Regions from separate parts of the Streptacidiphilus sp. MAP12-33 genome, predicted to be linked through region 2. Evidence: riboswitches for the same ligand, from Rfam matches in the RefSeq annotation. Region 2 holds a riboswitch; the other holds the start of a gene.
The links. Region 2 has a riboswitch for cyclic di-AMP ahead of ABH931_RS20830 (NlpC/P60 family protein). Riboswitches for the same ligand answer to the same signal wherever they lie in the genome.
Positions count from the first base shown of each region.

Region 1: linked by a shared signal. The riboswitch ahead of ABH931_RS26670 (transglycosylase family protein) and the one ahead of ABH931_RS20830 (NlpC/P60 family protein) in region 2 are both predicted to bind cyclic di-AMP.

Region 1 is NZ_JBGCCA010000029.1:121,619-125,770, reverse strand. It holds gene ABH931_RS26675 (cytochrome P450) at 1-1,119, shown strand, start outside; cyclic di-AMP (ydaO/yuaA leader) riboswitch at 1,334-1,488, shown strand; gene ABH931_RS26670 (transglycosylase family protein) at 1,493-2,131, shown strand; gene eno (phosphopyruvate hydratase) at 2,292-3,572, shown strand; gene ABH931_RS26660 (septum formation initiator family protein) at 3,696-4,094, shown strand; gene ABH931_RS26655 (DUF501 domain-containing protein) at 4,134-4,152, shown strand, end outside.
Region 2 is NZ_JBGCCA010000020.1:111,359-115,510, reverse strand. It holds gene ABH931_RS20850 (hypothetical protein) at 1-96, shown strand, start outside; gene ABH931_RS20845 (hypothetical protein) at 184-447, shown strand; gene ABH931_RS20840 (SCO4226 family nickel-binding protein) at 576-824, shown strand; gene ABH931_RS20835 (isoprenylcysteine carboxylmethyltransferase family protein) at 835-1,455, opposite strand; cyclic di-AMP (ydaO/yuaA leader) riboswitch at 1,659-1,842, shown strand; gene ABH931_RS20830 (NlpC/P60 family protein) at 1,916-2,863, shown strand; gene ABH931_RS20825 (hypothetical protein) at 2,938-3,687, opposite strand; gene ABH931_RS20820 (hypothetical protein) at 3,789-4,152, shown strand, end outside.

The sequences.
Region 1 (4,152 bases), on a different contig from region 2:
GGTGTCGACGCCTGGCTGGTGACCCGGTACCCGGACGCGCGGCAGGCGCTGGCCGACACCCGGCTGAGCAAGAACCCGGCCAAGCACAGCCTGCAGGCGCACCGCAGCGGACGGGTCGGCATCCCGGGGGAGCGCAGCGCGGACCTGATGACGCACCTGCTCAACATCGACCCGCCGGACCACACCCGGCTGCGCCGCCTGGTCTCCAAGGCGTTCACACCGCGCCGGGCGGCGGAGTTCGAGCCGCGTGTGCGGGAGATCACGGACCGGTTGATCGACGGCTTCGCGGAGCGCGGCTCGGCCGACCTGATCCACGAGTTCGCCTTCCCGCTGCCCATCTACGCGATCTGCGACCTGCTGGGCGTGCCGCCCGAGGACCAGGACGACTTCCGCGACTGGGCGGGGATGATGATCCATCACGGCCAGTCCCCGCGCGGCGGGGTCGGGCGGGCGGTCAAGAAGATGCGTGGCTACCTGGCCGAGCTGATCCACCGCAAGCGGGCGGACCTCGGCGAGGACCTGATCTCGGGTCTGATCCGGGCCAGCGACCACGGCGAGCACCTGACCGAGAACGAGGCCGCGGCGATGGCCTTCATCCTGCTCTTCGCCGGCTTCGAGACCACCGTGAACCTGATCGGCAACGGCCTGTTCGCCCTGCTCACCCACCCCGAGCAGCGGGCGGCCCTGCAGGCCTCGCTGGACCGCGGCGAGAGTGCGCCGCTGGAGGCGGCGGTGGAGGAGTTGCTGCGTTACGACGGGCCCGTCGAGATCGCGACCTGGCGCTTCGCCACCGAGCCTTTGACGCTGGGCGGTCAGGACATCGCGCCGGGCGACCCGGTGCTGGTGGTTCTCGCCGCCGCCGACCGCGACCCCGCCCGCTTCCCGGATCCGGACACCCTCGACCTGGCCCGCAGGGACAACCCGCACATCGCCTTCGGCCTGGGCATCCACTACTGCATCGGCGCGCCGCTGGCCCGCCTGGAGGCCCAGTACGCGCTCGCCGCGCTGCTGCGCCGCCTGCCCGACCTGCGGCTCGCCGCCGATCCGGCGGAGCTGCGCTGGCGCGGCGGCCTCATCATGCGCGGTCTGCGCCAACTTCCGGTCGAATTCACGCCTTGATCACGGCAGGGTAACGGAGGTCACACTCGGCCCTCTGTTGACGAAGGAAGTGCTGGTCAGCCTGGTTCGCAAGGGGCCGGAACGCCGTGTCGGGAACGAAGGTGACGGCGTGTCGGGATTGTGAATCATATGAAAACCTGTCTAGCCTCCCTGAGGTTCGCGCCAGCGGACCACCGCCGCGCGGGACGCCGAGTCCTGTCCACCGCGAGGCGGGATCGTCGACTTGACGAACGGACAGGAGCGGGGGACCCAGGTAGTCCGCCGGACGCGCGCCAGCGCGGACGGCTCGGGGTGAAGACGTGCGAACGTCCGGGCCAGCCTCTACGGCCCGAACCCGACAGCTCACCTCGTAGGCGTCGGAGGGGACTTCAGCATGCTCTTTTCCGGTACCGGCCGTCATCGCAAGATCCGCGTCAACAAGGCCAAGACCCTCGTGGCCACCACCGGCGTCGCCTCTGCCGCCGTGGCACTGCCGCTGATCGGCGCCACCGGCGCCCACGCCGCGTCCGTCTCGACGTGGGACAAGGTCGCCCAGTGCGAGAGCGGCGGTGACTGGTCCATCAACACCGGCAACGGCTACTACGGCGGCCTGCAGTTCTCCGCGTCGACCTGGCGCGCCTACGGCGGTGGGGCGTACGCGTCCACCGCGAACCACGCCACCAAGGGCCAGCAGATCACCGTGGCCGAGCGCGTCCTCGACAGTCAGGGCCCCGGTGCCTGGCCGGTCTGCGGGCCGCGGGCGGGCCTGCACAAGGGCGGTCCGTCGCCGGTCGTCGGCGGCGGCTCCTCCGCCGGGAAGGGCAAGCACCACAAGCCCGCCCCCGCGCCCAAGCCCCCGGCGCACCACGGCGGCTCGGGCAACTACACAGTCAAGCCGGGCGACACGCTGGCGAAGATCGCCGCCGCGCACCACATCCTCGGCGGCTGGCAGAAGCTCTACGCCGAGAACCGCGCCACCATCGGCGGCAACCCGGACATGATCCACGTCGGCGAGAAGCTCGTCGTGAAGTAGTCCGGACCAAAGGCGCAGGACCGCCGACGCGGCCGCTACCGACGGGTAGTGGCCGCGCGGCGTTTCGCCAGGCAAGACAGGCCCAAGGGCCTGAGGGGTCCGGGCCGGGACAGCGGCTAGGCTCTGTGCGTAACAACCCGCATCCCCAGAGGAGACAGTTGTGCCGTCCATCGACGTCGTCGTAGCGCGGGAGATTCTCGACTCGCGTGGCAACCCCACCGTCGAGGTCGAGGTCGGCCTCGACGACGGCAGCACCGGCCGCGCCGCCGTGCCGTCCGGCGCCTCGACCGGCGCCTTCGAGGCCCTGGAGCTCCGTGACGGTGACAAGTCCCGTTACGGCGGCAAGGGTGTGGAGAAGGCCGTCCTGGCCGTCATCGAGCAGATCGGCCCGGAGCTGGTCGGCTACGACGCCACCGAGCAGCGCCTGATCGACCAGGCCATGCTCGACCTGGACGCCACCGCCGACAAGTCCTCGCTGGGTGCCAACGCGATCCTCGGCGTCTCGCTCGCCGTCGCGCACGCCGCCTCCGAGGCCAGCGACCTGCCGCTGTTCCGCTACCTCGGTGGTCCGAACGCGCACGTGCTGCCGGTCCCGATGATGAACATCCTCAACGGCGGTTCGCACGCGGACTCCAACGTGGACATCCAGGAGTTCATGATCGCCCCGATCGGCGCGGAGTCCTTCTCCGAGGCACTGCGCTGGGGTGTCGAGGTCTACCACCAGCTCAAGGGCGTGTTGAAGGCCCGCGGCCTGTCCACGGGCCTCGGCGACGAGGGCGGCTTCGCGCCGAACCTCGACTCCAACCGCGAGGCCCTGGACCTGATCATCGAGGCCATCAAGGGCGCCGGCTACACCCCCGGCCGCGACATCGCGCTCGCCCTGGACGTCGCCGCCTCCGAGTTCTTCAAGGACGGCGCCTACCAGTTCGAGGGCAAGGCCCGCAGCGCCGCCGAGATGACGGCCTACTACGCCGAGCTGGTCGCCGACTACCCGCTGGTCTCCATCGAGGACCCGCTGTTCGAGGACGACTGGGACGGCTGGAAGACCATCACTGCCGAGCTCGGCGACAAGGTCCAGCTGGTCGGTGACGACCTGTTCGTCACCAACCCGGAGCGCCTGTCCCGCGGCATCAAGGAGGGCGCCGCCAACGCCCTGCTGGTGAAGGTCAACCAGATCGGCTCGCTGACCGAGACGCTGGACGCCGTCGAGCTGGCCCAGCGCAACGGCTACCGCTGCATGATGTCGCACCGCTCCGGCGAGACCGAGGACGTCACCATCGCCGACCTGGCCGTCGCCACCAACTGCGGCCAGATCAAGACCGGTGCCCCGGCCCGCTCCGAGCGCGTCGCCAAGTACAACCAGCTGCTGCGCATCGAGGAGATCCTCGACGACGCCGCCGAGTACGCCGGCCGCGGCGCCTTCCCGCGCTTCAACGGCTGAGCCTGCCTTTCCGCCGCCTCGTCGTCCTCACCCTCTAGGGTGGGGGCGGCGGGGCGTCGTCGCGCACAGGGCTTGTTCGCGCACCGGGCACGGAGGAGCCGCGAACACGGGAGGGAGTCGGCAGTGGCCAACCAGCGGCAGGGCCGGAAGCGGCCCCGGCTCACCGGTCGCGCTGCCGTGCTCGCCCTCGTGGTGTGCGCGCTCGTGGCCGCGCTCGCGTACCCGATGCGGCAGTACATCGCCCAGCGCTCGCAGATCGACCAGCAGCGGGCCGCGCAGCGGCAGGCGCAGCAGCAGGTCGACGAGCTGGAGCGGGAGAAGGCCCGCTGGCAGGACCCGGCGTTCGTCGCCGCGCAGGCGCGTGAACGCCTCCACTACGCCTTTCCGGGTGACACCCCGTTCACGGCCGTGAACCCCTCGCCCACGCCGACCACCTCGCCCACCACCCAGCAGCAGGCGTCGCAGCCGTGGTACCAGAGCCTGCTCGGCTCTCTCGACGCGGCGGACCACGCCGGACACTGAAGCCCGGACACCGAAGCTCGGACATTGAAGAATAGAGACATGTCGCACGACCACCCCA
Region 2 (4,152 bases):
AGTCCGATGCTCTGGATCATGACGGGCATCCTCGCCGTCCTGACCGTACTCCTGGTCCTGGCCTCCTACCGCCGCCTGCGCGCGCTCACGCGCTGAGCGGCTGCCCGTCGCCCGCTTTGCCCGCCTTTCCCACGTGCTGAGACGGGTCGTCCCGCGCACTGGGAAGGCTGGCATGCTGGGACGGTGAGCGCGGTCCTGGAAACCCCCGTCCCGCGCCCGGTTCGCGTCGCGACCGGGCCCTCCCTGATTGCCACCGCCGTGCCCGGCCGTGGCCTGCTCGGGCGCCTTGCCGCGGTGCTGAGCGCGCACCCCGTCCAGGCGTTCGCCGTGCGGACGACCGCCGGCGGCCCGGCGGTCGTGGAGATCACCGTCGCGGACGCGCACCGTGCCCGGGTCCGGGCCAAGCTGCTGCGCATGGTCGAGGTGCTCGACGTCGTCGAGCCCTGACCACGTCGGGACCTGATCTCGTCGAGCCCTGAAGAGGCCGCGGACGGGCGGCGGGCGCATCCTGGAAGGGCCACCGGACCGTCCCGGGACGGCCCCGGGCCGGCGGCCGAGGGAGGTGTCTCGCGATCATGACTCTCTTCATGGACGTCCACCACGGCATGAACGGGATCACCGCCGAGCAGTTGGCGGCGGCGCACCAGGCCGATCTCGCCATTGAGGCGGAGGAACACGTCCACTTCAAGCAGGCCTGGGCGGACCCGGAGTCGGGCACCGTCTACTGCCTGTCCGAGGCGCCCTCGATGGACGCCGTCCAGCGCGTCCACGAACGGGCCGGACACATGGCGGACGAGATCCACGCGGTCCCGCTCATGGTCTGAGACCTCTCGCCTACCGTCGCCGGACCCGGCGTGGCAGCAGTGCCGGGACGCGGAGGCGGTAGGCGAGGAACCGATCGCCGAACTCGGCCGCCATCAGGTCGTCCTCGACCCGGACCCGGTGCAGTGCCCACGGCACGGTGACGGCCGTGTAGAGCACCCACACCCCGAATCCGAGGCCCAGCGCGGCGCCGAGCACCAGCCCGAGGAGTCCCGTGTAGATGGGATGCCGCACCAGGCCGTAGGGACCGGTGGTGCGCAGCTCGTGGCCCTCCTGCACCAGCGGGACACCCGCCCACATCACCCCGAGCACCAGCCGGGACCAGACCAGGAGCGCCGTCGCCGCGACGGTGAGGGCCGCACCCGCGACGCCGAGCACCGGGTTCCAGTACTGCAGGTGGCGCCAGAACGGGCCGTCCGGTCGCCGGGTCAGCTCGATCAGCACCAGGATGCCGGCCACCAGCGCCACCCGCGCCGGCATCGAGGCGCGCAGGCTGCGCAGCCACGCCCGACGGCGCTCCGGCGAACCGGCGCCGCGGGACCCGAAGTACACCGCCGCTCCCACCCAGGTCACGGCGAAAACCACGATGCAGCCGTAGACGACGCCGTGCACGGCAGTCTGCACTCCGCTCATGTCTCCAGGGTCGCGCGGCGTCGGCCTGCGCGGCCTCCACCCCGAGGTGGAGCCGTGGGTGGACACGTGTTTCTGACGCGCCAGTTGATTCGGTCACGATCGGGCAACTATGGTTCCCTTTCGAACCGCTGTGCAGTCGATCTTCCGAGGGGGGATCCGCGGCGGTTCCCGTCGAGTCTGTCGAGGGTTCGGTCGTTCCGCGCACGGCGTGGGCACCGGGGCCGAGACGGAGCCGGGGACCCACGTCCTCGGGGTGAATCGGCATCAGGTCGACCGCTACGCGCGGGCGCACGCAGGTGCGCACGGGCGGCGGCCGGTGAGATGTCGTAGGGCGAGACTTCCGGCCCGAACCCGTCAGCTCACCCGGTAGGCGGCCAGGAAGAAGGAGCCCGTCCAGGTGGCGTCCCACCGCCGTCCCGCCGCGCCCAGTCGTACCCGCACCCGAATATCCGCGCTCACCGTGGTCGCGGCCACCAGCGTCGGCCTCGCCACGCAGTCGGCCCAGGCCGCTCCGCAGCCGACCACGGCGCAGCTGAAGTCACAGCTGGACCAGCTGAACAACGCGTCCGACCAGGCCGTCGCCGCCTACGACCAGGCGCAGGCGCAGCAGCAGGCACTGCAGCACAAGGTCTCGATCCTGGAGGACGAGATCGCCCGCGAGCAGGCCAAGGCCAACACGCTGCTCGACAGCGTCGGCGCGATCGCCCAGAGCCAGTACATGACCGGTGCGGTGGACCCGACCGTCCAGCTGATCCTGACCAGCGACCCGAGCGAGTTCCTGCAGAAGGCCTCCTCGATGAACCAGCTGTCCGGCAACGAGGCCGCCCAGCTGAGCCTGCTCCGCACGCAGGAGGACCTCCTCTCGCGCGAGAAGGCCGAGGCGGAGCAGGAGCTCCAGGCCCTCCAGGCCGTCACCCAGCACGCCGCCGCGCTGAAGGCCGCCGCTGCCGCCAAAGTCAAGGCGACGCAGCAGCTCCTCAACTCGATGACGCCCAGCCAGCGCACCCAGCTGACCGGCGGCACGGGCTCCAACCTCCACCCGCACGGCACGGCGGGCGACTCGATCGAGATGGCGGCGTTCGCGGCGGCGAAGACCCGCATCGGCGACCCCTACAACTGGGGTTCCAAGGGCCCGAACGAGTTCGACTGCTCGGGTCTGATGCAGTGGGCCTACGCCCAGGCCGGCTACTCGCTGGGCCCGGACACCTACGCCCAGATGGCCGAGGGCACTCCGGTGGCCTCCGTCGCCGACCTGCAGATCGGTGACCTGGTCTTCTTCAACGGTGGCCAGCACGTGGGCATGTGGGCCGGTGGCGGGATCATCCTGCACGCCCCGCACACGGGGGCGTACGTGCGCATGGAGTCGATCACGACGGTCGGCACGATCTACATGATGCGTCACATCTGAGACACGGTTGCCGCGCGGCCTCCCGCCCACCGGGGACGGGAGGCCGCGCGTTCGCGTCACACGCGTCGTATGCGTCACATGCGCCAGTGCAGCGTCGTCGCGTCGTCGTGGCGCTTGCCGTGGAACGTGCCCTCGGCCAGGGCGAGTTCGGCCTTGCGGACGGAGTCGGTGAGGTGGGCCGGACCGTCGGCGGCGAGGGTGTCGAGCAGCTCGGTCCAGCTCCAGCCGAAGCGTTCCACCAGGCGGGTCACCCCGTCGGACAGCGCGGCGGCCTCGCGCACGCGGGCGAGTGGGAAGGACGCCGTCACCGCGTGCTCGGCGGCGTCCGGGCGGGTGGAGGCGACCCAGAAGCCGCCGGGCGTGTTGCGCAGCCCGCTGACCGACTCGCGGTCGTAGGCGGGCAGCTGGTCGATGCGGTCGTCCGCGACGACCTCGATCCGGCCCTCGGAGGTGCGGACGACGACGGGCGAGTCGGCGAGCACCAGGCAGTCGAGGCGGTCGGCGCCGGGGTCGGCACGCAGCAGCGCCACGGTGCTGGAGGGGCTGTCGGGGTTGCCGTGGTCGCACTGCGGGTGCAGGTCCCGGGTGCGCAGGATCGCCTGCCGCAGCACCTCCGGCAGCGGCTCGTCGGGGTGCGCCAGCAGGAACGCGCCGAGCTGCCCCGCGAGACGGGCCACGAACCACGGCACGTCGTGGACGCAGCCGGTCGGCAGACCGCTCGGCGTGGCGCCGTCGAGGACCAGGGCGAACTGCGGCCCGGCGAGGACGAAGTCCTCGTTCGCGGACGCGTCCGGGCTCGGCTCGCAGCTGTAGCGGATCTCCACGGCTCTCCTCGCGGGTCGACCTGTCGGGGGGCATATGCGACCTTCCCCGATCATGCCCCGAGTGGCCCCGGAGACGCGTGAGGCTTCTCTAGGCTGCTGCCATGGATCCCGAACCGGAGCCCGGCGAAGCGCTCGACGCCCGGGCCGCTGTCGAGGCCGCCTTCGGGGCCGCGAGCGGTGCTGCCTCCCGCTCCCAGGCCACGTCCGGGCCCGCTGGGGCCGCCGGGCCCGGACCGCGCGAGCCCGGTTCCGGGCCCGAGCCTGCGGTCGATCCCGTGGCCGATCCCGCGGCCGAGCGGGACGCCGGACCGCGTGAGCCCGCACCAGGGCCGCGTGAGCCCGCGCCAGGGCCGCGCCGGTTGGATCCGCCCGCCGCCGCAGCGCTGCTACGGCTCGCCGCGCGGGTCGAGCGCGACCTGCTCGCATCAGGGCTGAACGCCAAGCCGTACGAGGTGACGCCGTCGT